3 regions of the Macrococcus sp. CoH-51_TC_04 genome follow, and region 3 is predicted to be linked to each of the others. Evidence: predicted binding sites of a transcription regulator. Region 3 holds the regulator's gene; each other region holds the start of a gene.
What was found. Region 3 encodes NrdR, which represses ribonucleotide reductase genes. Its sites were predicted from a motif close to AACACNATATATNGTGTT; they were not measured.
Positions count from the first base shown of each region.

Region 1: a site for NrdR is predicted at 5,818-5,835, ahead of nrdD (anaerobic ribonucleoside-triphosphate reductase). Genes of this name have one in related genera too.
Region 2: a site for NrdR is predicted at 5,199-5,216, ahead of nrdI (class Ib ribonucleoside-diphosphate reductase assembly flavoprotein NrdI). Genes of this name have one in related genera too.

Region 1 is NZ_JBVGOY010000006.1:43,757-54,064, reverse strand. It holds gene ACZ2V4_RS07065 (thermonuclease family protein) at 1-347, shown strand, start outside; SAM riboswitch class I at 390-489, shown strand; gene ACZ2V4_RS07060 (hypothetical protein) at 558-824, shown strand; gene ACZ2V4_RS07055 (LysM peptidoglycan-binding domain-containing protein) at 863-1,897, opposite strand; gene trhA (PAQR family membrane homeostasis protein TrhA) at 2,345-3,013, shown strand; gene ACZ2V4_RS07045 (TcaA NTF2-like domain-containing protein) at 3,051-3,797, opposite strand; gene ACZ2V4_RS07040 (hypothetical protein) at 4,059-4,229, shown strand; gene ACZ2V4_RS07035 (hypothetical protein) at 4,283-4,534, opposite strand; gene ACZ2V4_RS07030 (Rho termination factor N-terminal domain-containing protein) at 4,560-5,558, opposite strand; gene nrdD (anaerobic ribonucleoside-triphosphate reductase) at 5,861-7,696, shown strand; gene nrdG (anaerobic ribonucleoside-triphosphate reductase activating protein) at 7,693-8,175, shown strand; gene ACZ2V4_RS07015 (class I SAM-dependent methyltransferase) at 8,203-8,931, opposite strand; gene ACZ2V4_RS07010 (alpha/beta fold hydrolase) at 8,944-9,720, opposite strand; gene ACZ2V4_RS07005 (hypothetical protein) at 9,732-10,308, opposite strand, start outside.
Region 2 is NZ_JBVGOY010000004.1:68,315-78,622, reverse strand. It holds gene murB (UDP-N-acetylmuramate dehydrogenase) at 1-626, shown strand, start outside; gene ACZ2V4_RS05375 (FixH family protein) at 703-1,452, opposite strand; gene nrdF (class 1b ribonucleoside-diphosphate reductase subunit beta) at 1,580-2,548, opposite strand; gene nrdE (class 1b ribonucleoside-diphosphate reductase subunit alpha) at 2,610-4,715, opposite strand; gene nrdI (class Ib ribonucleoside-diphosphate reductase assembly flavoprotein NrdI) at 4,678-5,067, opposite strand; gene ACZ2V4_RS05355 (DMT family transporter) at 5,426-6,280, shown strand; gene queF (preQ(1) synthase) at 6,291-6,791, shown strand; gene ACZ2V4_RS05345 (peptide MFS transporter) at 6,950-8,464, shown strand; gene ACZ2V4_RS05340 (peptide MFS transporter) at 8,748-10,259, shown strand.
Region 3 is NZ_JBVGOY010000002.1:59,253-69,560, reverse strand. It holds gene coaE (dephospho-CoA kinase) at 1-564, shown strand, start outside; gene ACZ2V4_RS03280 (glyceraldehyde-3-phosphate dehydrogenase) at 684-1,694, shown strand; gene ACZ2V4_RS03275 (DMT family transporter) at 1,775-2,095, shown strand; gene ACZ2V4_RS03270 (DMT family transporter) at 2,095-2,409, shown strand; gene ACZ2V4_RS03265 (SGNH/GDSL hydrolase family protein) at 2,445-3,146, opposite strand; gene nrdR (transcriptional regulator NrdR) at 3,270-3,734, shown strand; gene dnaB (replicative helicase loading/DNA remodeling protein DnaB) at 3,743-5,083, shown strand; gene dnaI (primosomal protein DnaI) at 5,083-6,003, shown strand; gene thrS (threonine--tRNA ligase) at 6,322-8,250, shown strand; lysine riboswitch at 8,303-8,476, shown strand; gene ACZ2V4_RS03240 (amino acid permease) at 8,602-10,047, shown strand; ribosomal protein L20 leader region at 10,079-10,203, shown strand; gene infC (translation initiation factor IF-3) at 10,222-10,308, shown strand, end outside.

The sequences.
Region 1 (10,308 bases), on a different contig from region 3:
GGAAGAAAGATCGATACGGGAGAGAGTTAGTCTATCTTTACTGTGGTAATACAATGATTAATGAACAGCTGGTCAGACAAGGATACGCTCGAGTCGGCTATGTGTATCAACAGAAAGATTATTTAAATCGAATGCTGGCGGCAGAACGAAAGGCCAAAGCTGAAAGTTTAAAAATATGGTCTCTTAAAGGATATGTGAACGTTGACGGAGAAGGTTTTAATTCTACTAAAGAAGAAAGACAGCAAGAGACAGATATTATGCTGAAGATTAGAGAATCACTGCATCGCATACTAGATGCAGCGATAGATGGATTAATCAAAGGAATAAAGTCCGCCTTCACATCATAAGAAAATATGTTATAATGGAATAGAAAATAATTAAATAACGCATTCTTATAAAGAGAGATTGAGGGACAGGCCCAATGATATCTCAGCAACCGGTTCGCAAGAACACGGTGCTAATTCCTGCGGAGTAATCCGACTATAAGAACCTTACAACGCTTCTTATAGGAGGCGTTGTTTTTTTATCTTCAATACAATAAAAAGGGAGCGTTAATCATGAGAAATTTAGAAGATTATAGAGCATTAAAGCAGGAACTCACAAAATGGAACAGCATTACACCAACTAGTTATGCAGCGAGCATTGCACGAACAAACAAAATAAAAGAACTGAAACGCCAACTCGGTAATGATCAGTATGATGAGGCAGATGCACGTAACGATGAATTTCTATTACGCCATGAAATCAAATCGTTACATATCGAACTCGCACGAATCGAAAAACAACTCATCGATAAGTATCAAGCACTTCACAGTATTTCCTAAGCAGAATAAAATAAGAGATAGCAGACGCTATCTCTTTTTTAATGTATAAATACATATCTTGATACTTGCCATTGATTAAGCGTACGGTAACCAATCACCCCTACACCCGTTGCATAGTTCATCTCTGAAACAAGAATCGTGCCATCTGCGTTTACTCTTTCAACAAAAGCAACATGTCCATAATATCCATCAGACGTTTGTGCAATCGCACCATAGGCCGGCGTTTTATTTACAGTATAACCGTCTTTAATCGCACCATTTGCCCAATTACGTGCATGCCACCAATAAGTAGAAATTCCTTTTCCCATGGATGCTCGTTTATTAAACACGTACCATGTACATTGTCCGTTATCATATAAATTAGAATGTGCAAATACCGGTGTAACGAAATTGGTAACTGTAGTTGAAACAGGCGCATGTGATGCTACCGGACGCACAGTAGGTGTGCTTTGTACTCCATTACCTTTAACAACTAATCTCTGATTCGGAAATATTAAATCTGATGTCAGACCATTCAATGATTTAAGTTGTGCAACGGTGATGCCATAACGATTAGCAATTAAAGATAAATACTCACCAGGCTTCACAACATGGGATGTTGCATTACTTGTCACTGCAATTGGCCTTGTTGTGGATACTGCCGTTGTCGTTGTAGTTCCAGATACTTTAAGTCTTTGCCCAGGAAAAATTAAGTATCCTGTTAAATTATTCAGACGCATAAGTTCATTTACAGATGTATTGTAACGATACGCTATCAAAGATAAGCTATCTCCAGATACTACAGTATGTATCTTCCCACCACTCTGTACTGCAGGACGATTCACTGTTTGTACAGTAGTTGGTCTTGTATTGCTTACAGATCTTGATACTTGTAATGATTGATTCGGAAAAATCAAATTTGAAGACAAGTTGTTCAGTGTCTTAAGTTGAGCAACTGATGTGTTATATTGATTGGCAATAGACCATAGTGATTCCCCAGCTTTGACTCTGTGTTCCGCTGCGTCTGCTTGGTAAGAATAAGCTGATGCGGCGGCTGTAGCTGTTATAGCAGCGAAAGTTAATTTCTTCTTCATACAAGTCCTCCGTATAATAATTGTTAAAAAATAAGATATTTATATTATTACACAAAATATATATGCATAATATTACAGTTTCCTTTCAATTTTAAAGTTTTCTCCAAAAACGAACTATTTTAGCACATATACCTATTAAAACATTTAGCTTTGAAAAACGTTGATATATCAATAATTAGATCGATTCATTAAAATAAAGCCATTATAACATTTCGACATTTTTTAAGTATCTCAATAACAATCTTTACATTTCCTTGTTACGATAAGTATTAATAATACAATATTCTGATTAAATTTTATTGTTTTACTATCATATCAATAAAACTTGTAACAATTTTGCAATATTATATATGAGGTTCATTATTTTATCATTTTCTGGCTAATTTTCGTATCTATTCGTTAACCATGATATAATTGTCTCATCATTTAAGAAAAAGGATGAATTGTATGAAGCCTACTGCACCAAAATATAATTTCCATGACATAAAAGAACTAAAATTCGGAGAAGAAATTGGTAACTCTGTATCTCATGGTGTGCCTGCCCTACTCATCTTATTTACTCTTCCTTATTTTGCGGTACAGTCATATGTACAGCACGGTAGCCTTTTTTCTTTCGGTATCAGTGTGTTTTTAATCAGCATATTCCTAATGTTTATCTCATCATCTATCTATCACTTAATGCCACCGAAGTCTGTTCATAAATTAGTGATGAGAATCATAGATCATGCGATGATCTATATCGCTATCGCCGGCACATATACACCTGTCGCATTAAATCTGGTTGGAGGGAAGCTCGGCATCACAATTATGATCACCCAGTGGGTTATTACTATTGTTGGTATCGTCTATAAGGCAACAGCAAAACATGTGAATCCAAAAATTAGCCTTGCCATGTACTTAGGAATGGGCTGGCTTGGTGTCGTACTGTTTCCATCGTTAATCAGTAAAGCAAGTTTGACTTTTATACTGCTCATCATCGCCGGTGGGTTAATGTATACGATAGGTGCATGGTTCTATGCACAGAAAAACCGTCACTACTTCCATATGATCTGGCATTTCTTTATAATCCTAGGTGCTTTATGTCATTTCATCGCTTTGCTTTATTTTATACAATAAATAAACGTGACACGAGCAAACACTCGTGTCACGCTTGTTATTCTCCGACTAGCAATCCATTATGTTTATATATTTTAAACGTCTGGATTAAAAAATTATTATGTTTATCTATTGCTTTCACTTTGAAATAACTGCCACCTGCATCTTCTTCATCATTTCCAGCAATTAAGACGACCTGTTTATCTGGATTCTCTTTTATTAAACGTGCCATATGTTCTGTTCTGACTTTTTCTATTGCGCCATCAATATTTGCAACTTGCTGTGTGCGCTGTTTTACTACAGGCGTCACACTATAATCATTAAAGTCGTAAACCTCCATTCTTTTATGTTTTTTATTATAAGAGAGATCATATACAGTGACCACTTTACTTTCAATATTATTTGTTCCATTAGATTTCATTATTCTTGATACCTTTACATGGACGTGATGCTTATTATCTTCTTCTATAGATTCAATGTTATATGATCGAATCTGATAATTATCAAACATACCTGTCTTCAGTTTATTTTTAATATACTTATCCGCTTCTGAACCCGCTTTAATATAAGGCTGAATTAATTGATATTTACGTATATTATATGCTTCCGGCATTTTCCTCATCAATTGCTTCATTGTTGACTCAGCAAGATCCTTATATGCTACTTTATAAATCTGCTTAACAGGTACACTTTCCTGTGCATTTGTCGTACTTTTTTTCACTGTCTTACTTATTTGATTGTCATCTTGACTGCATGCTGTAAGTAATAATATTATTAATGGCCATTGATACTTTATTAATTTCATAAGCATCCCCCTTTATTAGCTTTATAATATCACAATCTTCTCAACTTCTGATCTGTGACATTTATCACGCAAATATATTGTGCAACATCATATTTTTATATTAATGTATTATTTTTTCATTTTACATGTTATATTCTAATAAAATAGAAGGAGGTGCCTACGATAGAAGCATTAAAAGCCTATGAAATCTTCGATCGTTTTAATAATAAATGGAGCTGTACTATATATAGAAATTTACAGTACCAGGAGGCCCCTTCTTTTATGCGATTGCGTTGTAGTGCGCTCAACTATAATCGTATCATGGAAACAAATAATGACGAACAAACTTTACTTCGATTATTACGTTATATTACAATTTATCTCGACGAACTCCAGTTTGTGAGTCATGATACTGTGCGACTAGTAGATGTCTCTCCTTTACCTGAACAATAAAAAATTGTGAAGAATATCCAACATTCTTCACAATTTTTTATTTCATAATGCGATTAACCTCCAAAATACAGTGAACTAAATAATATAAGCAGTATAAGATCGAACACGTGTCTGAACATATTTTCTTTAAATGCATTTCTATCGAGACTATCTAGTAATCCTAATATCAATAGTGCTGCGAAAGATAATACGATTAATAAATTCAGGTTTACTTGTGTTACTAATCTTATGATAATCATAAAAATAACAGCAATATTTAATATATTATATGCTCTATTCCAAATTGTTGTAGTTGTTTTATTCAAAGGTACTTTTCCTCCTCAGTGTATATTATTTCTTCTTTCTTTTTTTCTTTTTCTGTTTAACCTGAACGACTTTACGTTCCTTTTTCTGCTGTGTCTTATGCCCATTTAAAGACCAAAGACGTGTATCAATGATCGCACGAACGATATACTCAGGTAATGTAAGATCCTCTACTTTTAAAAATCCACTATTTTCAATCTGCTGTATATGCTTCAATATGAATTCCGGTGTATCATTTGCACGTAGACCAAATATAATTGTGTCTGTGATTAATTGTGCTGTATATGTTCCTCTATATTCTTCTGTTACCATGTCATCTAACAATGTTCTCAGTGCCTCTATCGCTTCTGATGGTTCAGTAAAGTAAGGATCTTTGTAGTTCAGAAACTCCGATTCAGTAGCTGGCTCATAGTACTTCTTACCATGCGTTAAAGCTTTCATATTCAAGTTAACTTGTGCTAAATCGCGATGTTTAACACTTCTATGTTGAATTAAATCTTTATATTCAGGTAATAGGCGTGTTATTTCTTCTTTGATTGTCTGTTCATCTTTTTGAAGTCCTTTATATTTATATTGAAGTTTTGCGAGCTGCTTTAAACTTACAAATCCATATAAATTGAACGCACTATGATAGAACTCTATCAGCTGGATATCACTGTTAATATCCGGATGAGTTTCGATAAATTGCTTGAAATGTTGTTTCACATCTTTTGGAATTACGAGATGTTCATCTGCTTCAGGATAGAATAGAAATAATGTATCCGGAATATCTCGATTAAACCTCACAGTTTCATTATCACTTACTGCAAGCTCATAAAAGATGAGCTTATAATCGCTCGATAATTCTTGTAATAATCGTGTCAGTAGTTGGTCATCTTCAAAGTACGTACTTTGAATCAACTCAATAAGTTCATCTTTATTCTTTGAAGAAAATCCTTTAATATCAAAATTTCTGCAAATATCTTTAAGTTCTTCTTTAGATAATGACTCTAAATACCATGTTAAATTCTGAACATTATGTGTCATATATGCCTCCGTATAATAATCGTCTTCATTCAGACATGCAAACTTACTTAATTGTACCAAAAATAAATTCTATATAAAACTTTCTGAATCATAAGAGCAATGAGATAAAGCAATTCTATCTTAACCCATCACTTTCTTCTAACGTACAAATTGAATTATTTGTACCAAAAATCACGCAATTCAAAGGAATTATGACGAATTATTGTAGTAATTGTGAATATCCAAAAAAGCACATTATATAGTGATAATATATTAATCAAATACTATATATAGTGATAAGGAGTACGAATATGAGTGAAGTTATAGAACGTTTACAAGAAGATCTCACCCGTTTAACAAATGAAGTGAGTGACGTAATCCATGAGAATGCAAATAAAGATCCAAAGCGATTCACTACGATGCGAGATTTAACCGCAGGGACTGTCGCACGTCATATTGGATTAAGCATGTTACCTAAGCATGTCAAGGACGCTCACGTTAAAGGAGAAATCCACTTTCATGATTTAGATTATCATCCTTACCAACCTATGACAAATTGTTGTTTAATAGATGTCGGCCACATGTTACAGAACGGCTTTATTATGGGAAATGCACATGTCAATCCGCCACAATCCATTCAAACCGCTGCAGCACAGATCAGTCAGATTATTGCGAATGTTAGCAGTAGCCAATATGGCGGCTGTTCTATAGATCGTATCGATGAAGTATTGAGCAAATTTGCTCATCTTAACGCATTAAAGCACAGGCGTAACGCTGAGCAGTTCATTACGCTGCATTTGCAGGATGACTATGTTAAGAGAATGACAGAAAAAGATATATATGATGCAATGCAGTCATTAGAATATGAAATAAACACTTTATATACGAGCAATGGTCAGACTCCATTTGTAACATTTGGTTTTGGACTTGGTACAGATGTTTATGCGAGAATGATTCAGCGCGCAATTCTAAGTAATAGACTAGTAGGTTTAGGTAAAGAAAAGGTTACTGCAATATTCCCTAAACTTGTCTTCAGTATTAAAGACGGCATTAATTTCAAAGCAGGAGATCCAAATTACGATATTAAACAGCTTGCATTACAATGTTCTTCTAAGAGAATGTATCCAGACATATTGAATTACAAAGCACTTACCGATCTCATCGGCGACTTCAAAGTACCGATGGGCTGCCGCAGTTTCTTAAATCTATACGAAGAAGATGGGCAGATTGTTAATAGCGGTCGTTGTAATTTAGGTGTTGTAACGTTGAATCTTCCCAGAATCGCCCTCGAATCAAGGGATACAGAACAGTTCTTATCCATATTAAGGACACGATTAGACATCGCAAAAGATGCTTGTTTATATCGTATCCATCGCCTTAAAGATGCTACCCCTGAAAATGCACCGATACTTTATCTACACGGTGCATTCGGTAAATTACTGCGTCCAGACGATGATATTACACAACTATTCACGCAAAGACGAGCAACTATAAGTATCGGTTATATCGGACTGTATGAAGTCGGAGCGGCCTTATTCCACCCGAACTGGGAAACTGATGAGAAAGCTAAATCCTTTGTGGAGCAAGTACTAATTACGATGAAACAGTATGTAGCACAATTAACGGAGCAGTACGACGTACAATTCAGTATATATGGTACACCAAGCGAGTCACTTACACACCGCTTCTGCACTTTAGATTACGAGAAATTTGGTCCGTTAGAGCATATTACGGATAAAGGCTATTATACGAATTCCTTTCACTACGACACAAGAAAGGCCGTTACTCCATTTGAGAAACTGACATTTGAACAACGCTTTGCAAAACATTCGTTAGGTGGCTTTATACATTACTGTGAATACCCTGATTTGAAGCATAACTTAAAAGCGCTTGAAGCAGTATGGGATTATTCCTATGATAAAGTCGGTTACTTAGGAACGAACTTACCGATTGATAAATGTTTTGCGTGTGGGTTTGAAGGGGAATTCGAAGCGACTGCAGATGGCTTTATGTGTCCGCACTGCCATAATACTGATCCTGAAACGACCGATGTGATTAAGCGCACTTGCGGTTATTTAGGACAACCACTTAAACGACCGATGATTAAAGGCCGTCATAAGGAAATACAATCTCGAGTTAAACATATGTGTTCAGTATGAGCAATATCGCAAAGATTATGCCAGCATCAATGGTTGATGGTGAAGGTGTACGCGTCAGCGTATACATTTCAGGATGCAATTTTCACTGTCCAGGTTGTTACAATGCAAGTATATGGGACTTCCATAAAGGTACGCCTTGGTCAGAAGCGCTTAAACTTGAAATTATAGCATTATTAGACCACGACTATATCCAAGGTCTTTCTATTCTCGGTGGAGAACCATTGCAGAATGCTGAACTTACACACGAACTCATACGTTCAGTAAGAGAACATTTCGGACATTCTAAAGACATATGGCTCTGGTCCGGTTATATGATTGAATGGATATCACGTTCGTCTTTTGCGTTTATATTAGATGATATTGATGTCCTCATTGATGGACCCTTTGTAAAGTCTCTTTATAGACATAACTTAAAGTTTAGAGGTTCTCTTAATCAGCGAATACACGACTTAAGTAAAAAACGCACACCTTTCAAATGAATTGGAGGGTGTGCATTGTATTTATTACTACTTTCTTCTAGCAGATATAATTAGCATCATCGGTCTTCTGAGTTCATCTTTCATTTCAGGATTGGACTCAAGCATATCTTTACTAGGTTCAGGTTCATCAATGCCCTTAATAACAAAGTTGTTATCAATCAGCACACTCAAATAATGTGATAATGTACGATGGTATTTACGAACTTCTTCTCCAAGAAAATTCGTCTCACGTTCTCCTTCTTTATAGTAATTGTCTACCGGCCAATATAATTTATTCCCTTCCTCATCATATATCCACTGTTGAGAGCCTTCAGCTGTATAAACAGGATGTTCTATACTAAAAATAAATGTGCCATTAATCGTGAGCACTTCTTTTACTTGTTCAACGACATCTTTGAATGAAGGCATATAATGAATGGCAAGTGAACTCATCACTACTTCAAACTCGTGGGGCTCAAAATGCATTTCGTCCATAGACTGCTCAAGAAATGTTATTTTATCGGCATCAGGTTGTTGCCTGGCATGTTTTAACATCTTTTCAGAAACATCTATTCCTACTACTTTTGAAGCACCAGCCTCAACTGCATATTGACAATGCCAGCCATAACCACACCCTAAATCTAATACCGCTGCATCTTCTAGATTGGGTAACAATGATTTAAACGCTTCCCATTCACCGGCGGCCTCTAATCCATTTTTCGAACGTTCCATCTCACTATAGTTTTGGAATAAGGTGTCATCGTATCGTTTATCCATATTTTTCCCCTTTTATTCTTGTTTCAAGAAATCCAAAGCTTCTTTTTCAAAGTGTTCTTTTTCTTCAAACAGCATCGCATGCCCACTCTTTTCAAATGTAATAAGTTTGCTACCCGAGATATATTGATGTATCGTTTCAGCTTCATCTTGAGGAATAAGTTCATCATACTTCCCATTTAAAATCAGCGTCGGTGCTGTAATGGACTTAAAGTCTTCTACATTAAAATCAATTGTAGATAATATTACTGCATCTTCTTCCTTGTCTGTCAGTCCATTAGATGTTTCAATCATTTTCTTATAATATTTCTTAATAGCCTTAACATCATGATACATATAATCCATCAACACTTCGTTACGCTTAGAGCGTGATAATGTTCTTAGTATACTTGCATACTTGGAATGAAATTTCTGTTCTGCTTCGTAATAACTCTGTTGACCGATACTCATAACTACAAGGTGATTCACGTACTCTGGATACTTTGCAGCGATACTACCTGCAACCATTCCACCGAGGCCAAAGCCCATGAAATGTGCATTTTTAATAAACAATTTATCCAGAACTGTTAGCACATCCTCAATATAACCATCCATTGTTATCGACGTGAGTTTATCAGACAGGCCATGCCCTCTTAGGTCGATCTTTATTAATTGAAAATCTTTAAAGGCATCGTTAAATGCGTCAAACATTGACGTATTCATAAATTGGCCATGAATCATGACAAGCGGATAACCTTTCCCTCTAATTGTATAGTGTATTGCAACATCGTTATTTGTTAATGCAAGCTCCATAAAACACCTCGTTATCTTATAATCTTCGCAAATTCATGTACATCTGATGATTCATCATAATTATAATTTTCAGTGTACTCTACTGTCTTTATTGTACAGTTATTTTTAATTGTAACATTATCTCCACGTACAAGTTCTGCAACAACATTTTCTAGCGTCACGACCGAACCATCGATTGCTCTTACTGATAATCTCGAATCTTTGTCTTTAAGTAGTAACATTTCACGTTCTGCTTTCACTTGTACTTCCTCGCCATTTAAATAACGGATATTACTGACCTCACTGACAATAATCTCCGCCGCTTGCACTGTCAGATCATTATCGAGCTGTAATGAGCCTGTTGACCTAAAACGTTCCGAGTTTATTGGTCCACGTGCAACCACTACCCCTGTTGAATCGAATTTTTCACTTCTCAGTCCACCTTCAGTCTGTAGACGCCCTTTATTATGAATAGATGCGGATATTGTATCACGATTCACTCTAAGCTCTGCATCTTTATCGATTGTCAGCTGCTCTGTTTCAAGGGTATCTTCTATATTCAATGTACCAGAAACACGAATAAATGGTGCATTGACTTTTCCTTGTACA
Region 2 (10,308 bases), on a different contig from region 3:
AGTGTATAACTGCCAGCAGTGGTGCAGCGATTATCGATGTTAGCAGAACTGCAAGAGACCATCATTTAACCGGTCTTGAATTTGCGTGTGGTATTCCAGGCTCTGTTGGCGGTGCTGTATTTATGAACGCTGGAGCTTATGGCGGTGAAATTAAGGATGTGATTGATCATGCCTTAGTCATTAACCATGAGGGTGAAATCATCTCACTTGATCATCAGGCATTAGAACTTGACTACCGTACTAGTATTATCCAAAAAGAACATTTTGTCGTACTTGAAGCTAGTTTTAAGCTTGCTCCTGGGGATATTCAGTCTATCCAGTCACAAATGGACATACTCACTGAACGTCGAGAATCAAAGCAGCCACTAGAATACCCATCTTGCGGCAGTGTGTTTAGACGTCCACCGGGTCACTTTGCTGGTAAACTTATTCAAGAGGCACAGTTACAAGGTCACATCATCGGCGGCGTGCAAGTGTCTGAAAAACATGCTGGTTTTATCGTAAATGTGAACGAAGGAACTGCGACTGATTACGAAAATATGATTGCCCACATTCAGGAAACTGTCTATAAAAATTCAGGCATTGCGCTAGAAACAGAAGTAAGAATTATCGGAGAACCATTATAATAAAAAGAGTTAATATTAGCCAAAAAGAGCTTGAGATATACAGTATGATATCTCAAGCTCTTTATTATTGACGCGCTTATTTCACTTCAAATTCTGTATCATTATGAACATGAAAGTCAGGTTGCTTTTCTGCATGTGCTGTAACGGTATATTTCCCACTCTCAGCAAATGTATGTTTTGTTTCATATTCTCCGAGTTTACTTTCCTGCAAGTCCACCCACTCAGTCTTTCCAGAAGGTGTCTTCACTTCAAATCTTGCAACAGATGCCTCTGTTAACGGCTTGCCTTCTGCATCCATTACATGCATCATTAATGTTGTTTCTTTATCTTTCTCTGCTTTAATATCCATTATATGTATCATACCGGCATGATGGTGATCTTGATGACTATGCTGTTGTGCAGCATCTCCAATCGTTATTTCTTTATTCGGCATTGTATGCTGGTTAAATGCTGTAACATGGCTAATAATGTTATATGTGCCATCTTCTTTAAAGTTATATGTAAACGTGTAAACACCATCTTTCGCTTCTTTAACTTTTTCTTTAACAGAATTTTTTGTGTCGCCATCTTTAATCACTTCAAACATTACTTCATCAGCATCATTCACTTTTTCTTTTCCATGTTTCACGAGTGCTTTAATTTCTACTGTTTTCCCCTTTTCTACATGCTCAGGTACAGTTAGATCTACCGTTAACGGTTGTACTTTTTTATCAGATGTTGTTGCATGATTTTCATGCCCTTCATGCCCTTCTTTCTTTTCTTCTTTGCCACATGCTGCTAAAGCAACTGTGCATAGACCTATCATCAATAATCTTTTAGCGTTCATAGTGTTCCTCCTCAATATTTATACGCTTACAATTATGTCTGTTTTATATATTTGTAGCAATGTCCAATTTGTGACAAATACTGTACTTAAAAAGAGCTTGCGACATTTGTCACAAGCTCGTCAAATATTAAGATTCAAATTGGAAGTCTTCGTCTGTTAATGCTTCTACGTTTAATGCAATGACATAACCATCACCTTTAACACTGAAGAAGTCGTGGTTTTTCGTAGAAGTGTTTAAGGCATTCTCAATGATTGGATTGAAGCCTTTCTCTTCAAAATAAGGTTCAAATCCTAAGTTTGCTAATGCTTTGTTACCGTTATACTGTACATAATTTAAGACATCCTCTGTGAGCCCGACACGGTCATACAGCATCTTAGTATAACGCTCTTCATTTGCATAGAGTTCCTTTAATAAATCATACATCTCTTTATCTGCACGCAATTTCTCATCATCTGTTAATTCATTGCGTAAACTTTGTGCATCTAATCCTGTAAATACACCGTGAATAGATTCGTCTAGCAGAATCTTACGAATAATCTCTCCACTCGTCGTCATGCGACCTTGACCAGCTAAGTATAGTGGATAATAAAATCCACTATAGAATAAGAATGTCTCTAAGAATACGCTGGCAACACGTGCCATATACTGATCATAGATTGTTGCTTCTTTGCCCCAAAGTTTATGGTATCTAGAAACTATCTTTTCTGATTTAAACTTTAGATGTGGTTCATTCACAACCCAGTTATCAAGTAAATCGTTCGTTTCAGCAGATGGTAAGAGCGTAGTGAAAATATGAGAATAACTTTTTGCATGGATCTGCTCCATCATCCCCATAAATGAATAAACTGCTTTTTTACGTAAATCTTTCGTATGCAGACCGATGAGTGGCATACCATCGTCCGCTTGATGTGTATCTAATCCTGTGAGACCAGCAAGTGCATGGTTGAATGTATACTTTTCATCTTCAGTCAACTCTTTCCAGCTTGCAATATCTTTTGAAACTTTAAATTCTGATTCTACCCACATCTGTGAGATATTCTGTCTCCAGAACATATTTGTCATGTCTTCTTGTGTATTCCAGTTAACGGCTATCATATTTTCAGTCCTTTTGATTGTTATACATATTTTAAAGGCTGATAATTCAGCCTTTAATGATTTAGATTGCGCAGCTTGTACATTCTTCAACACTTAACAATTTATTTCTTGTGTAATACAGTGATTTTAAACCTTTATGATGTGCATATACGTATAGTCTTGCAAGTTCTCTCGTAGAAATATCACTGTTCACAAATAATATTGTACTGATACCTTGGTCTATATGTTCCTGAATTGTCGCAATTAGATCAATCAACTTCATTTGATCTGTATTAAATGCTGATTTGTAGAACCACATTGTTTCAGGTGATAAAAATGGCATAGGATAGAATGTTTCAGCATTACCATAAGTTCTACGCTCAATCTGATCAACGATCGGCATAACAGAACTTGTTGCATTTTGCACATAAGAGATACTTTGTGTCGGTGCAATAGCAAGACGATATGCATGGAATAGTCCATTTTCCATCACTTTTTCTTTAAGACCTGCCCAATCTTCTGGCGTTGGGATTGCTATCCCTTCAAAAAGTTCAACAACTTTGTCTGTTGTAGGTCTATAGTCTTTCGCAATATATTTGTCGAAATAAGTACCAGATGCATAATCTGACTTTTCGAAGTCTGCGAATGTCTCATTTCGTTCAAGGGCAATTTCCATAGAGCGTTCTAATGAATAATAGTTTAACATCATAAAGAACGTCGCTGCGAATTCTTTCGCTTCCTCTGATTCATATCCAATTTTATTCTTTGCTAAGTAGCCATGTAGGTTCATGACACCAAGCCCAACCGAATGCAGTTCGCGATTTGCTTTTGCCACACCAGGAGCATTTTTAATATCCGCTTCATCACTCACAGTTGTAAGTGCATCCATACCAGTATGTACTGAATCTTTAAATTTCTTAGATTCCATTACATTCACAATATTCAATGATCCTAAGTTACATGAAATATCTCGTTTGATTTCATCTTCAGTGCCATAATCATTAATAATGGATGTTTCTTGTAATTGGAAGATTTCTGTACATAAATTGCTCATCTTAATCTGACCGATATTCGAATTTGCATGCACTTTGTTCGCATTGTCTTTAAACATTAAGTATGGATAACCCGATTGAAGTTGCGTTTGAGCAATCAAGTTTAACATTTCACGTGCATCTTTAGATTTCTTCATAATATTTGGATTTTCCACAAGTTCGTCATACATTTCATCAATGTTTAGATCGTCTAGCGTTAAACCATATTCACGTTCCACTGTATGTGGTGCAAACATAAAGAAATCTTTGCCCTCTTTCGCCAAATCAAAGAATTTACTTGGTACGATAAGTCCAGTAGAAATCGTTGATAAACGTAAGTCTTCATCAGCATTTACCTTCTTCGTATCCAAGAACTCAAGCACGTCATAATGGAAGATGTTTAAGTATACAGCACCTGCACCTGGACGTTGTCCTAGCTGGTCCGCATAACTAAATCCGCCTTCGAGCGCTTTAGCTACAGGTAATACACCTTTAGCCACACCTTTAATGCCTTTAATTGCTTCTCCTCGTGCGCGTAACTTTGACAAGTTAATTGCAACACCGCCACCAATTTTAGATAATTGTTTCGCAGTTGAGTCGATATAGTTGATAGAATTTAAACTATCATCTACTTCTAATAAGAAACAAGATACAAGCTCACCGCGTCTTGCACGGCCTGCATTTAAAAATGTAGGTGTCGCCGGTTGATAACGTTGCTCAATCATCGCAGAGATTAATTGTTTCGCCTTATTTACATCACCTTTAGCTAAATATAGGCTTACAATAATAACATGCTCTTTATAATCTTCTAGATATTGCTGTTTATCATTTGTTTTCAATGCATAATCTTTAAAGAATTTACTTGCCGACATATAACTCGCAAAGTTAAATTCAATGTCTTGTGCATACTTAATAATATCGTTCAAATCTGTTTCGTTATATTCATTAAATAAATCATAATAAAAATCTTGTTCAACGAGATACTTAAGACGCGCAATCGGTGTATCAAATGTTATCGTTTTATCTTTTATTTCTTCTAAGTAAACTTTAAGCGCTTCTTGATCTTTATCAATATCAAAGAAGCCATCTTCTCGACGTTTTGTGACCTGGTTATTAAGTTCAATATGATTGTACTGTTTCTCTTGTGCGATATTCACTGATTTCTTCCACCTTTATATTAAATTCTTTCACATCTTTATCATTACCGTGTAGTTCAAACTTCATTAATAATGGCACATGATATGTACTACTTATTAAGTCTCCTGCACGTGCAAAGTTCTGACCCCAGTTTCTGTTACCGCTGGCTGCTACAGCTATTAAATTTGCACTATGACGGTCCAGAAACTGTCTAACTGGATCCGGTATCTCGCCAAACCCTATCGTTCCTGTTACAATGATATACGGTTCATTTATACCTTCCGCTTGATCCAGAGTTAATGTATTTGCATACTTTGTTTTCTGTATAAAACGTTTCACATTTCCAGTGAGCGAATAATAGACGATGAGCATAATATCACTCCTCTCATTTAAAAGCAGTTGTGAACAATAATATTAAAACTATCTTTAAAACTACCCAAAAATTTATGTATTATGTGCTTGACTTTTAGCAATTCGCAAGTATTGTGTTCGCATCAATACCGAACACAAGATATAGTGGTATATTTTCCAACAACCACAAGATATACGAATAATTATAGCATTTATAAAGGGGTTTTCAACGTTAAAACCTTGTAAAAATTTATATTTTTAGGGTTGACTTTTGAAGAAAACGAGCAACCCTTTGCTACTACTCACTTTGATAAACGTAAGAAATTTTGTATTTAAATTATTGAAAATATATTCATATTACTGAAAAAGGAGGACACATATGAATAATAAAATAAAAGGAATATTATGGTTGGTTGCTGCTTCGGTTGGTTTCAGTTTAATGGGTGCCTTCGTAAAGCTCTCTGGAGATTTGCCAGTCATACAGAAATCATTGTTTCGTAATATTATCGGAATAATCCTTCCTCTGTATTTCGTATACAAGTATAAAGCGCCTCTTTTTGGTCATAGAGAGAACCAGCTAACGCTTATTTTAAGAAGTGTCTTTGGAATGATTGGTGTGCTTCTTAACTATTATGCAATTGACCGCATGGTGTTAAGTGATGCAGATATGCTGAATAAACTCAGTCCATTCTTCACTATTTTATTTTGTGCATGGTTTTTAAAGGAATATATTAAAAAGTATCAATTCATCAGCATGATAATTGCATTTATTGGTGCTCTATTTATCATTAAGCCGAATTTCAGTTCAGATATGTATATTGCCATAATAGGTGTCCTTGGCGCCATGTTTGCAGGACTTGCCTATACAACATTACGTGTACTCGGTTCAAAAGAGAAGTTCTATACGACTGTGTTTTACTTTTCGTTCGTATCAACAATTGTACTTATTCCACTCACATTGCTGACATATCAACCCATGACAAATGCGCAGATCATCTATCTGATTCTATCCGGCCTATTTGCTACGCTCGGACAATTCGGATTAACAATCGCTTATAGCTATGCACCAGCGAAAGATATTTCAATATTCTTTTATACGACTGTGTTATTCAGTGCAATTATAGGATTTATTCTATTTAATGAGACCCCGGACTTACTAAGTTATCTCGGATATATTATAATATTCTTTGCGAGCTACTATATGTTTGTAAAAGCAAAAGTGAAACAACATTAATCAGGAGGCTATTATGTCAGGAAGACAAAAAGAAGAATTACAGGATATTACGTTACTTGGTAATCAGAACAATAAATATTTATATGAATATGACCCGACAATATTAGAGTCATTTGATAACAAACATCAAGGTCGTGACTATTTTGTTAAGTTTAATTGTCCGGAGTTCACAAGTTTATGTCCGATTACAGGACAACCCGACTTCGCTGCAATTTATATCAGCTATATTCCAAATATCAAGATGGTTGAATCAAAGTCATTAAAACTATACTTATTCAGCTTCAGAAACCATGGAGATTTTCATGAAGACTGTATGAATATTATTATGAATGATTTAATTGAACTTATGGACCCACACTACATTGAAGTATGGGGTAAGTTCACACCGCGTGGTGGTATTTCAATTGATCCATATACGAACTACGGGCGCCCAGGAACTAAATATGAAGAAATGGCATCTTATCGTCTGATGAATCATGATTTATATCCTGAAACGATTACAAATAGATAGCACGGTATAACGAAGCTGAGAGATTTCAAAATCTCCGCTTCGTTATTTTTATTATTTACATTCTTTTTAAAATTATTCAAAATTCGAATTGTCTAAATATTCTTTTAGGTGTACAATATTATCTTATTATAGTATTTAAATTTGAAGGGGGAAAATGAATGTCTCAACATACAAGGGAAGAAATTATAAATAGTATGCCGAGAACTGGATTCTTTGGACATCCTAAAGGTCTGTTTACACTTATGATAACTGAGTTCTGGGAACGTTTCAGTTACTATGGAATGAAAGCAATATTAGTTTATTACTTATATTATTCTGTTAAAGATGGCGGTTTTGGATTACCTGATGCACTTGCATTACAAATCGTATCAATATATGGTGCGATGATCTATATGAGCGGTGTGGTAGGTGCATGGCTTGCTGACCGATTTATCGGAACGCGAAAAGCCATATTATATGGCGCGATTCTCATCATGATCGGTCATATATTACTATCTCTACCGAATAACTTCACCTTGTTACTTGTCGCACTATTATTTATCATTTTAGGTACAGGATTGCTTAAACCGAATATTTCTTCAAATGTCGGAGAAATTTATGAGAAGAACGATCCGAAGGTAGATTCAGCATTCACACTATTTGTAATGTCTATTAACTTAGGTGCATTTATTTCACCATTAATTGTCGGATGGCTACAGAAAAATGCCGGATTCCATTACGGATTTGCTGTTGCAGCTGTCGGAATGTTCTTTGGACTAATTATTTATGTATTACGTGCTAAACCCACTTTAGGGCTATCTGGATTGGACATCCCAAACCCAGTAACACCTGAAGATAAAAAGAAAACACTCACATATGTAACAGTGATTGTTATTGCATTTGTAATTTATTTCTTATTCGCCCAACTTACTGGAAACTTAAACTTACAAACATTTATGTCACTTGTAACAGCACTGGGTATTGGTCTGCCAGTTGTTTACTTTATTATGATGTTCGTATCCAAAAAGACGACATCTGAAGAGAAATCACGTGTAGCAGCATATATTCCATTATTCTTAGCATCTGTTGTATTCTGGTCAATTCAGGAGCAAGGTTCAACAATCCTTGCTGCGTTTGCCGATAAGAATACACAGTTAGATTTAGCTAAAGTGACAAATGGTGCCATTAACTTTGTAATTCCACCAGCTTGGTTCCAGTCACTAAACCCATTATTTATAGTAACACTTGCACCACTATTTGCATGGTTATGGGTAAAACTTGGACGATTTAATCCACCAACAGTAGTTAAGTTCAGTATCGCACTATTTTTAGCAGGTTTCAGCTATGTCGTGATGGTTTATCCATTAACGCATAACGGCGACGCTTTAATGAATCCGGCCTGGTTAGTATTAAGCTACTTGCTAGTAACAATGGCTGAGCTTTGCTTATCACCTACTGGTTTATCAGTAACAACAAAACTTGCACCGAGTGTATTCGCATCTCAAATGATGAGTATATGGTTCTTAGCAAACACAGTCGCGCAGTTATTTAACGGTCAAGTACTCGTTAAATATTATGATACTGTTAATAACGCAACATACTTCGGTAACATCGGAATGGTTACAATCGGATTAGGGATTGTATTACTTATTGTAAGTCCTTTTATGAAACGCTTCATGAAAGGGATTCACTAATAACTTTATAAATTTTAACACCCTTAAAGTATATAGGATGCTTTAAGGGTGTTTTTGAGTTGCTTAATATCGTGAAATTATTATATTAGTAATACATATTATAATTAATATATTATATTAAAATTAAAACATAACACTTTAACTCTTTAAACGAAACTAGCATATCAACTTTTTGAAAATTTCGTCTTTTTAAAAAGTTATTGAATGATATTAATTTAATGGTAAAATTATATTCTGAAATAACATTAATTTTCAGAATATTTTTATTACGGAAGGTGAAATTATGGAAACAACGAAATACTCCCGTGAAGAAATGGTACAAAGTGTACCACAGACTGGGTTTTTCGGACATCCTAGAGGATTAGGGATTCTATTCTTTGTAGAGTTCTGGGAACGCTTCAGTTATTATGGGATGCGCGCAATCTTAATTTATTACATGTATGATACGGTTGCTAACGGTGGGCTGGGTATAGATAAGACAACTGCCGCGAGTATTGGATCGATGTATGGATCATTGATCTTTATGACAGGAATTTTAGGTGGCTGGGTTGCCGACAGATTGATTGGTTCCCGAAAAGCCCTGCTCTACGGGGCAACATTAATTATGCTCGGACATATTGCAATGAGCTTACCGTTTGGAGTTCCTACATTTCTAGCATCTATGTTTTTAATTATTGTGGGATCCGGATTAATGAAACCCAATATTTCTAATGTCGTCGGCGGACTGTATCATAAAAATGATAGTCGTATGGATGGTGGTTTTGTAATTTTTTATATGTCTGTTAATATGGGTGCCTTTCTTTCCCCATTAATTGTTGGTGCACTCCAAAAACAATATAACTATCATATCGGATTTCTAGCAGCAGCCCTTGGCATGGCGCTTGCATTAGTCGTATATATCATCTTCAATCGTAAATCACTCGGTTTAGTCGGAAATGAGCCTACAAACCTATTACAAGGCGAAGAAAAGAAACGTTACTCAAGAAACATTGTTATCGCAGCAATTGCACTTATTAGTATCATTGTAGTTACTTTAATGATGGGAATCCTTACATTTAATACATTTTCATTCGTCGTAACGATTCTCGGCATTGTACTCCCTATCGTCTACTGGTTCACTATGTATCGAAGTGAGGATGTGACATCAACTGAACGTTCAAGATTACTTGCATATATTCCATTGTTCTTAGCGAGTGTAATGTTCTGGGTCATTCAGGAACAAGGCGCAAATACCCTGGCATTATTTGCAGCTGAAAGAACTCAGCTGGACTTGAAACCTTTATTTGGTATTGATTATACGTTGCCAGCTGCATACTTCCAATCATTAAATCCATTATTTATCGTAATATTAGCACCTGTCATTTCGACATTATGGATTAAATTAGGTAAGCGTAATCCAACGACACCATTTAAATTTACTTTAGGGATTTTGTTTGCAGGATTGAGTTTCTTAGTGATGATTCTTCCATTAACACAAAATGAGACACACCTCATCAATCCGTTATGGCTAGTTTTATCTTTCTTACTATGTGTTATCGGAGAATTATGTTTATCCCCGACAGGTTCTTCGGTATCTGTTAAATTGGCACCTGTCGCATTTAATTCACAAATGCTAAGCTTATGGTTCTTATCGAATGCTACAGCTCAAGGATTAAATGCACAGTTTGTAAAACTTATAGAACCACTTGGTTATACGAAATACTTTATTTTTATTGGTACGATTGCCATGATACTGTTTGTTATCATATTGTTAATGAATAAATGGATTTCAAAGAAAATGGATGGTATTCACTAGACACAGCGCCTATGCGCTGTGTTTTTAATTTGGGCAAACGAGGTATATA
Region 3 (10,308 bases):
GGTGGTATTGCCAGTGGTAAGTCAACAGTAGCAAATTATCTGAAAGAGAATGGATTCGCTGTAATTGATGCAGATATTGCGGCAAGGCAGGCTGTAGAAAAAGGAACCGAAGGATTAAGAAGAGTTGCTGAAACATTTCCAGGAGTGCTGAATGAAGATGGGACATTAAATCGTAAAGCACTAGGTACGATCATCTTTAACGATAAGGCACAGCGTGATAATTTAAATCAAATTGTTCACCCAATCGTACGACGTCTGATGGATGAAGAGAAAGCTGCCGCACTTTCCGAAGGCAAGGTGGTAGTTATGGATATACCACTTTTATATGAAAATAAGCTCGAACATACTGTCGATGAAGTATGGGTTGTATATGTGTCATACGATATACAAAAAATGCGTCTGATGAAACGAAATGAACTTTCAGAGTCAGAAGCAGATGCACGTATCAGTAGTCAGATGTCGATGGATGAAAAGCGAAATAAAGCGGATATCGTCATTGATAATTGTCGTGATTTAGAGGCACTATATCAACAGTTAGATACGTTAATCAAACACTATAAATAGATATAAATTTTCGAAAAATTCAAATTTTTTAATTTGCAGAAAATGCTCTTCACAAGCGCTTTCATTGTGTTATACTATTTCTAAGTATTAGTATAACACTTTGAAGGGGAGATTATTTAATGAAAACAAGAGTAGCGATTAATGGGCTAGGAAGAATTGGCAGAATGGTATTTCGTGCAGCATTATTCGATGATAATTTAGAGGTAGTAGCAATCAATGCGAGCTACCCGCCTGAAACATTAGCTCATTTAACGAAATATGATACTACTCATGGTAAGTTTGAACTTGATATTGAACCAACTGAAAATGGTTTACTTGTGGATGGTAAGAAGATTGAACTCGTATCTGAACGTAATCCGGAATTATTACCATGGAAAGATATGAATATTGATATCGTTATCGAAGCGACTGGTAAGTTTAACGATGCAGAGAAAGCTGCTGCACATATTAAAGCTGGCGCTAAGAAAGTACTACTTACTGCTCCAGGTAAAGGTAATGTTCAGACCATCGTGCGTGGAGTGAACTGTGCACAGTTAGATGTTGAGAAATATGATGTTATTTCGAACGCTTCATGTACAACAAACTGTCTAGCACCAGTTGCTAAAGTATTGAATGATAAATTCGGTATTAAGAATGGTTTAATGACGACAGTTCATGCATATACGAATGACCAGAAGAATTTAGATAACCCACATAAAGATTTACGTCGTGCCCGTGCATGTGCCCAAAGTATTATTCCAACTTCTACAGGGGCTGCAAAAGCATTGTCTCTAGTATTACCGGAACTACAAGGTAAACTTCATGGAATGGCGTTACGTGTACCAACAACGAATGTTTCGTTAGTCGACTTAGTTGTAGATTTAGAAAAAGAAGTCACAGTCGAAGAATTAAATAAAGCATTTAAAGATGCAGCTGATAATGAACTTAAAGGCATCTTAGATGTAACATACGAGCCGTTAGTATCAGTGGATTTCAATACGAATCCACATAGCTCTATCGTAGATGGGCTCTCAACGATCGTTATGGAAGGTTCAAAGGTTAAAGTATTATCATGGTATGACAACGAATGGGGTTACTCTACTCGCGTTGTAGAACTTGCAGGATTAATGGGTGAACAGTTAAATAAATAGTTTCCTTGAATAACGCCGTCCAATTTAATTGGGCGGCGTTTTATGTTATGTTAGGTAGGTGTTGAATCAAGGAGGTATTTATGAACTGGATAAAATTAATAATTGCAGCACTGTTTGAGACAGGATGGGTTATAGGACTTGCACACGCAGACAGTGCGGTCGAATGGATACTCACTCTAGTGAGTGTGACATGCAGTTTTTATTTATTGCTAAATGCAACTAAATATTTACCTGTGGGCACAGCTTATGCGATATTCGTCGGACTTGGTGCGACGCTTGTCACGATTGTTGATGTAGCGGTGTATGAAGTGCCATTTGGCTGGCCGAAAGTAGTGCTGATTACAATGCTTATCATAGGTGTTATCGGCTTAAAGGTTGCTACTGAGGAGGAGAGCGTATGATGTACTGGATATTTCTTATCATTGCAGGATTGTGTGAGATGCTCGGCGTATTATGGATGAATATGTACAGTAAGTCTGGTAAGCGTCTCTATATTTTATTGCTGGTTATTACGTTTGGAATTAGTCTTTACTTCCTGTCCTTATCTTTAGCAGGGATTACGATGAGTACAGCATACGCGATATGGACTGGTATCGGTGCTGTTGGCGGGACATTGCTCGGCATTATCTTTTACAATGAATCAAGACATCCGCTTAGAATATTATGTATCGCGATTATACTAGGGTGTACCATTGGACTTAAATTATTAAATTAAGGAGAAACAGGTATGATACCTATTTCTCCTTTTTATTAGTTTTTCAATTGTATTGGATATGGCAATGTCTTTACGAGCGTGTCCACCATCCTATCATAACCGAGTACGTGAGGGTGGAGACCGTCATCAGTAAGTTCATTGCGTAAGTAGTCGATACCTTCTTTAGTTTCAGTCATCATTGTGTAGTAATCAATAAATTGTGCATCATGTTTTATGCACAGCCGAACTATTTCCAGGTTGATTGCCTTAACAAGTTTAGAACGCGTAATAAATCCGTCGAGCTGTGGACGATTCGTTGAAGTGAGTGTTGCTACAGCAATATTAATATTCTTGGCTTTAGCCATAATAACCATTGCTTCAATATCTTCTAAAATACGTGTCTTGATGTGTATCTGGTTGGCTTCAGTTTGATCATCATCAAGTTCTTTCGTGTTATTGATACCGATGGCTAATACAATCCAGTCAGGTTTCAGCTGAATGGCATCCGCAACAAAACGTTCGCGTACCCACTGAGAACGATCATTACCGATACCGCGGTTAATAATACGTTTACCATTATGTAACGCGAAATAGCTATCAAGGTCCCAGTAATCTGTAATGGAATCTCCGATGAATACAATGCCGACCGGATCTTTAAGGTAAAGAATCGTTTCATTTCTGTGGTTGAAACTTTCTCTCAGCTTATTTACAGGGTTTCCTTCTTCTCGTTTTGACAGATGAATATAATGAGGTCTCATTTGTTCATTCCTTTCTTTGGTTTATTGGTAGATTATCCAATTGTAGCAAGTGTAAACTTAAATGTTTAGTAAATAAACATGATAATGTATAATTGAGAAATAAATATAAATGAGGTGAGTGTCTTGAAATGTCCAAAATGCAGCTTTAATCAATCGAAGGTCGTTGATTCAAGACATGCAGACGATATGAATGCGATCAGAAGACGTCGTGAATGTGAACAGTGTGGTACACGTTTCACAACGTTTGAACGCATAGAACTACAGCCTTTGATTGTCGTGAAAAAAGATGGAACAAGACAAGCCTTTAATCGTGATAAAATTGTACATGGTCTTGTGCGTGCATGTGAAAAGCGTCCTGTTCCGTACGAATCTCTCGAACAGATTACGGATGCAGTGGAGAATGCATTAAGAGAAAAAGGGCAGTCTGAAATTTCATCTGTCGATATCGGTGAAATTGTAATGGAGCACCTGATGCAACTGGATCAAGTGTCTTACGTACGCTTTGCCTCTGTCTACAAAGAATTTAAAGACGTCGATCAGTTGCTCCGTACGATGAGTGATATACTCAATGAAAAGAATAAAAAGTAGGTGCAAAGATGGAGCGTTATTTTACTGAATTGAATGGAACCGATGAGTTTATCGTTATCAGCAACTATGTTGCAACACAAGTTACTGAAGATGTACTAACTACATTATATACACCCCTAATCGGAGTTGAATGTATTGGCGTCTATCAGTTTATGCGTCAGTTTCTCACAGGTTATGATCAGACAAGCGACGTCATCAATCATTATGTTATTTTAAGTGAATTAAAGATGAACTTAGCGCACTTTGAAGTAATACGTAAACGTTTAGAAGCAATTGGACTACTGAAAACATATATGCGTATTGAAGATAATCAGAAGTTTGTCTATAAACTCATTGCACCCGTCATGCCATCTCAGTTCTTTAATGATCCAATGCTCTCTGTATTCTTGTTCCAGCAAGTAGGTAAGCCGAGATATCAGCAGCTAAAGTCAAGGTTCTGTAATGAAACGTTAAATCTGGACGGTTATCAAGATGTGTCAAGTAAGTACATGGATGTATTTGGTACACCGAAATCTCCGGAAAAGGCTATTTTTGAAGGAAATGAATATCTGGTAAAGCAGCATGAATCGCTCGGAATACCCGTTCACCAGCATACGTTTGATTTTGATTTACTGGAGATGCTGCTCGCACAGAATTTAATCACGAAAAGTCAACTGCCGAAAGCGACGCGTAACTTAATTGTTCAGCTAGCGACACTGTACGATATCGCAGCACATGATATGCGCGGCATCATTTTGAAATCACTGACGAGTGACCAGCAAATTTCACATGAAGATTTACGTAAGAATGCCCGGGACTTCTATCAGATTGAACATGACGGCCAATTACCGCAGTTAACACCTCAGCAGGTAAAAGATGACGCACCAGAAACGAAACTGACCTGGTTTGAATTGATGGACACGACAAGTCCGATAGATATGCTTACTTCATTTAGTAAGTCTGAACCGACAATTAAACAAAAGCGTATGATTGAATCAATATTAGAACGCGAGCAACTGCCATTTGGTGTAATGAATATATTATTGCAGTATGTCATGTTTACAAATGATATGAAACTGCCGCAGAGTTATATCGAAGAGATTGCTTCAAACTGGAAGAAACAGAAGCTATCGAACAGTGAAGCAGCCTACAAGTATGTGAAGTCATTTGAACAGAAGAAGCAGGAGAAATTGTATAATAAAGCAAATCACTATAAAAAGAATAATACGGTGCAAAGAGAACTGACACCGAAATGGCTGCTTGAAGAACAACAGCCAGCAGTTAAAGAGGATACAGATAATATTGACCTGGAAAAGGAAAGACAGAAGTTATTAGAAGAATTAAATCAATCATGGGAGGAGGATAAATGATGAAACATATGGGTTCGATACTGCATACGAACAGCGATATATTTAAACGTATTGAGGCAATAAAAGAAGAAACGATTAAAGAACCTGATATTAAGCAGTTTATTAAAGAGAATCACATAACAGATAAGATGATCGATAATGATTTATCTGTACTACAAGAATATAAAGATTCTTCAAAGATGTGCGATGCATGCGAATCTTACAGTAAGTGTAAGAACTTTGTACCAGGACATACCCCTGAACTGTATGTTGAAAACAATAAAATTAAGATTAAGCATCTCCCTTGTCCATCTAAACTCGCTCATGATGAAGCTCAGAAGATGAAACAGTTTATTACTGCAATCCACATGCCGAAGGACGTATTAAATGCAAAGCTTGCACAGATACATTTAGATGATAAAACGCGTATCGATATCGTGCGTCAAGCAAACATCATTTGTCGTGATATCGCAAGAGGTAATGATACGAAAGGAATGTATATTCACGGTGCTTTCGGCACAGGTAAGTCGTTTATACTGGGTGCGATTGCCAACGAACTGAAGGAACGCTATATTTATACGACGCTCCTGTATTTTCCTGAGTTTATTCGAGAACTTAAAAATGGCTTCAGTGATGGTACATATAACGAACGGCTTAACCGTGTGAAAAATACGCCTGTACTTATGCTGGATGATATCGGTGCAGAAGATTTGACGCCATGGGTACGTGATGAAGTGCTTGGACCTATTCTCAACCACCGTATGATGAACAATATGCCGACATTCTTTAGTTCAAATTTCGATTTCAAAGAATTATCTCATCATTTATCAATGACAAAGCATGGTGCTGAACAGACGAAAGCAATGCGTATTATGGAGCGCATCGAGACATTAAGTGATGCTTATATGTTATCAGGTAAAAACTATAGACGTGAAAAATAAAATTTGAAAATCCCGACAATATGTGTATAATATTAGGTAACAAACAACAGAAATGTTCGTCTATATGAATAACATCATAAGGATAAGACGATGATTCCTTAATTTATAGAGAGCTGATGGTGGTGAGAATCAGCATTTAAGATCATTTGTTACTCCCTTATGTTCATGATAGTTAATCGCTATCCGGCTCAAGACCGTTATCTTATGTAGAGTTGCTGAGCAATCAGTAATTAGGGTGGTACCGCGAATAGACTTCGTCCCTTTTGGGATGGGGTCTTTTTGTTGTTTAAAATAAAATAAAAAAGTGAGGCGTTTTGAATGAGTGAAATTAATATTAAATTTCCAGATGGTAATGTAAAAAGTTTTGAGGCTGGCGTTACAACTGAAGATATTGCAGGTTCAATCAGTCCTGGTTTAAAGAAGAAAGCTTTAGCAGGAAAATTTAATGGACAAATGGTTGATTTATCAACAGCACTTGAAACAGATGGAGACATCGAAATCATCACGCCTGAGTCTCCTGAAGGTATTGAAGTATTACGTCATTCAACTGCCCATTTAATGGCTCAAGCGCTAAAGCGTATGTATGGTAATGTGCATTTCGGTGTAGGTCCTGTTATTGAAGAAGGTTTCTACTATGATATCGATACAGAGCATAAGATCTCTAGTGAAGACCTACCTGAAATTGAAAAGACGATGCGACAAATTGTCGGAGAGAATATCAAGATTGAGAGACGTGTTGTCAGTCGTGAAGAAGCGAAGAAGATTTTCGCTGATGATCCATACAAACAGGAACTAATCGATGCAATCCCTGAAGATGAGAATGTCACTATCTATTCGCAAGGAGAGTTTACAGATCTTTGTCGAGGTGTGCATGTGCCTTCAACTGCTAAGATAAAAGAATTCAAGCTATTATCAACTGCTGGTGCGTATTGGAGAGGTGATGCAGATAACAAGATGCTGCAGCGTATTTATGGTACTGCATTCTTCGATAAAAAAGCGCTGAAAGCACATCTGAAGATTCTTGAAGAACGCAAAGAACGTGATCATCGTAAAATCGGTAAGGAGCTGGAGCTCTTTACAACAAATCAGCTTGTAGGTGCAGGTTTACCGTTATGGTTACCAAATGGTGCAACAATTCGACGTGAATTAGAGCGTTATATCGTGGATAAAGAAGTTGCACTTGGTTATGATCATGTATACACACCGATTATGGGATCGGTTGATCTGTATAAGACGAGTGGTCACTGGGATCATTATCAAGAAGATATGTTCCCTCCGATGGAAATGGACAACGAAGCGCTTGTACTACGCCCGATGAACTGTCCACACCATATGATGGTATACAAGAATAAACCACATTCATATCGTGAATTACCAATACGTATCGCAGAACTTGGTATGATGCATCGCTATGAAGCGAGTGGAGCGGTAAGCGGGTTACAGCGTGTGCGTGGTATGACATTGAATGATGCGCATATATTCGTTCGTCCTGACCAGATTAAAGAAGAATTTATTCGCGTCGTTCAGCTTGTTATCGATGTGTATAAAGACTTTAAGTTCCAAGACTATAAGTTCCGTCTAAGTTATCGTGATCCAGAAGATACTGAAAAGTACTTCCAGGATGATGAAATGTGGGAACGTGCACAATTGATGCTTAAAGAAGCGGTAGATGAAATGGGACTGGATTATGAGGAGGCGCCAGGAGAAGCCGCATTCTATGGTCCTAAATTAGATGTACAGGTTAAAACAGCTTTAGGTAAAGAGGAGACACTCTCAACTGTACAGCTGGATTTCTTATTACCAGAACGATTTGATCTGGAATATATCGGTAGTGATGGTGAGAAACATCGTCCAGTAGTAATCCACCGTGGTGTGATCTCTACGATGGAGCGCTTCGTTGCTTTCTTAACTGAGGAGTATAAAGGAGCCTATCCATTATGGTTAGCGCCTAATCAGCTTGAGATTATCCCAGTTTCAAATGAGGTACATTATGACTACGCGCGTAAACTCTATGATGAACTGAAATCACAAGGTGTCCGTTGTCATATCGATGACCGCGAAGAAAAGATGGGATACAAGATTCGTGAAGCTCAGATGCATAAAGTTCCTTATCAGATTGTTGTAGGAGATAAAGAAATTGAGCATAATGAAGTGAACGTTCGTCAATATGGTAAGAAAGAATCTAAGACAATCGATCGTGATGATTTCATCTGGTCTATTGTAGATGAGATTCGTCTAAAAAAATAAGCTTGAAAAATTATGATAAGTAATGTATATTTATCATTAACTTAATATTCCTCGTTGAGGTAGAGGTCGCATTGTTTAAGAGTATACTGATGGATACGTCATACACGTAATTGAAACCAGTAGAAAGGAAACGATGCCGAAGAAGCTAAGTGTATGAGCTTAAATTCTGGGCTGTTACTGAATAAGTAACAGACTGTCACACATATTGTGATGCGCTACTAAATGGTAAGAAGAATCATTTATGGATGCATACAATTGTGTGCATCCATTTTTATTTATAGAAGGGAAGTTATTACTTTGTCAGAAAGTACAAATCAAGTACAAAGAAAATTGAAGCAGCGTCATATATCTATGATTGCCATCGGTGGATGTATTGGTACAGGATTATTTATGACCAGTGGAGGAGCTATCCGTGATGCTGGACCCGGTGGGGCGTTACTTGCATTTACAATTATCGGAATTATGGTCTTCTTCTTAATGACATCACTTGGAGAAATGGCAACGTATCTTCCGATTTCAGGAAGTTTTTCAACTTATGCAACACGATTCGTTGATCCGTCACTTGGATTTGCATTAGGCTGGAACTATTGGTTTAACTGGGTGATTACTGTAGCGGCGGATGTGAGTATTGCTGCAAGTGTAATTAAATACTGGGCACCGATGGACTTCTTACCAGGCTGGGCATGGAGTTTAGTCTTTTTAGCCATCATTTTATTTTTGAACACATTATCAGTGCGCGTATATGGTGAAAGTGAGTATTGGTTCGCGATTGTTAAAGTAGTAACAGTTATCTTATTTTTAGGGATTGGTGTACTGACAATCTTCGGAATAATCGGAGGAGAGTATTTAGGGTTCAAAAATTTCACGACTGGTGAAGCACCGTTTCTAGGTCATGGATTAACCGGAAGCTTCTTAACGATTCTTGGTGTATTTTTAGTTGCAGGCTTTAGTTTCCAAGGTACAGAGCTTGTAGGAATTACTGCAGGTGAGTCTGAAGAACCAGAAAAAACGATTCCAAAAGCAATCAAACAAGTATTCTGGAGAATATTAATTTTCTATGTTTTATCTATTCTAGTCATTGGTTTAATCATTCCTTACACAAATCCGAACTTAATGGGAGGAGACAGTGTTGCGAAGTCGCCATTTACATTAGTTTTTGAAAATGCTGGACTTGCGTTTGCAGCGTCATTTATGAATGCTGTTATCTTAACGTCAATTCTCTCAGCGGGTAACAGTGGTATGTATGCTTCAACACGTATGTTATACGCGATGGGTAAAGACGGATTAGCATCCCGTAAATTTTCTGAGACCAATCAGAAAGGGGTTCCGATTCCGAGTTTATTAGCGACCTTCATAGTTGTGCTGATTATCTTCTTAGTTGAACGTGTGGCCAGTGGTGCATATGAATATATCGTTGCGGCAAGTGGATTAACTGGCTTTATCGCCTGGCTCGGTATCGCTATTAGTCATTATAGATTCCGTCGTGCATTTTATGCGCAGAACAAAGATTTATCAGTATTGAAGTATAAAGCAATGTGGTTCCCATTCGGTCCGATCTTTGCATTCATACTATGTCTCTTTGTAATTATTGGTCAGGATACGGACCTGATTATAAATAGAAACTTTGACATGAACGGCTTTATGATTACATATATGGGAATTCCTATTTTCTTAGTATTTTTCTTCTATCATAAACTGAGATATAAAACAAAGAAGATCCCATTAGAAAAAGTTGATTTATCACAAGATACAGATATGAGTAAATATGAAAAAATAGATGTTGACATTGATGCATAACCCTGTTATTATTAAGTCTGTTGAATACGAAACGGACAAGTAGAAGCATCCCGCTTCTCGCCCTGAAGACGCAATAGCAGTTACAGGGTTAAATAACATGGTTAGACATGTCTATTTTTTAGCGGGTGCATAATGCATTCGCTTTTTTGTTTGTCTTCGTAAATCATATAGGAGGTGTCAACCATAGCTAAAGATCAAACTCAAATCAATGACAAAATTCGCGCGAAGGAATTACGTTTAATTGGACATGATGGTGAACAA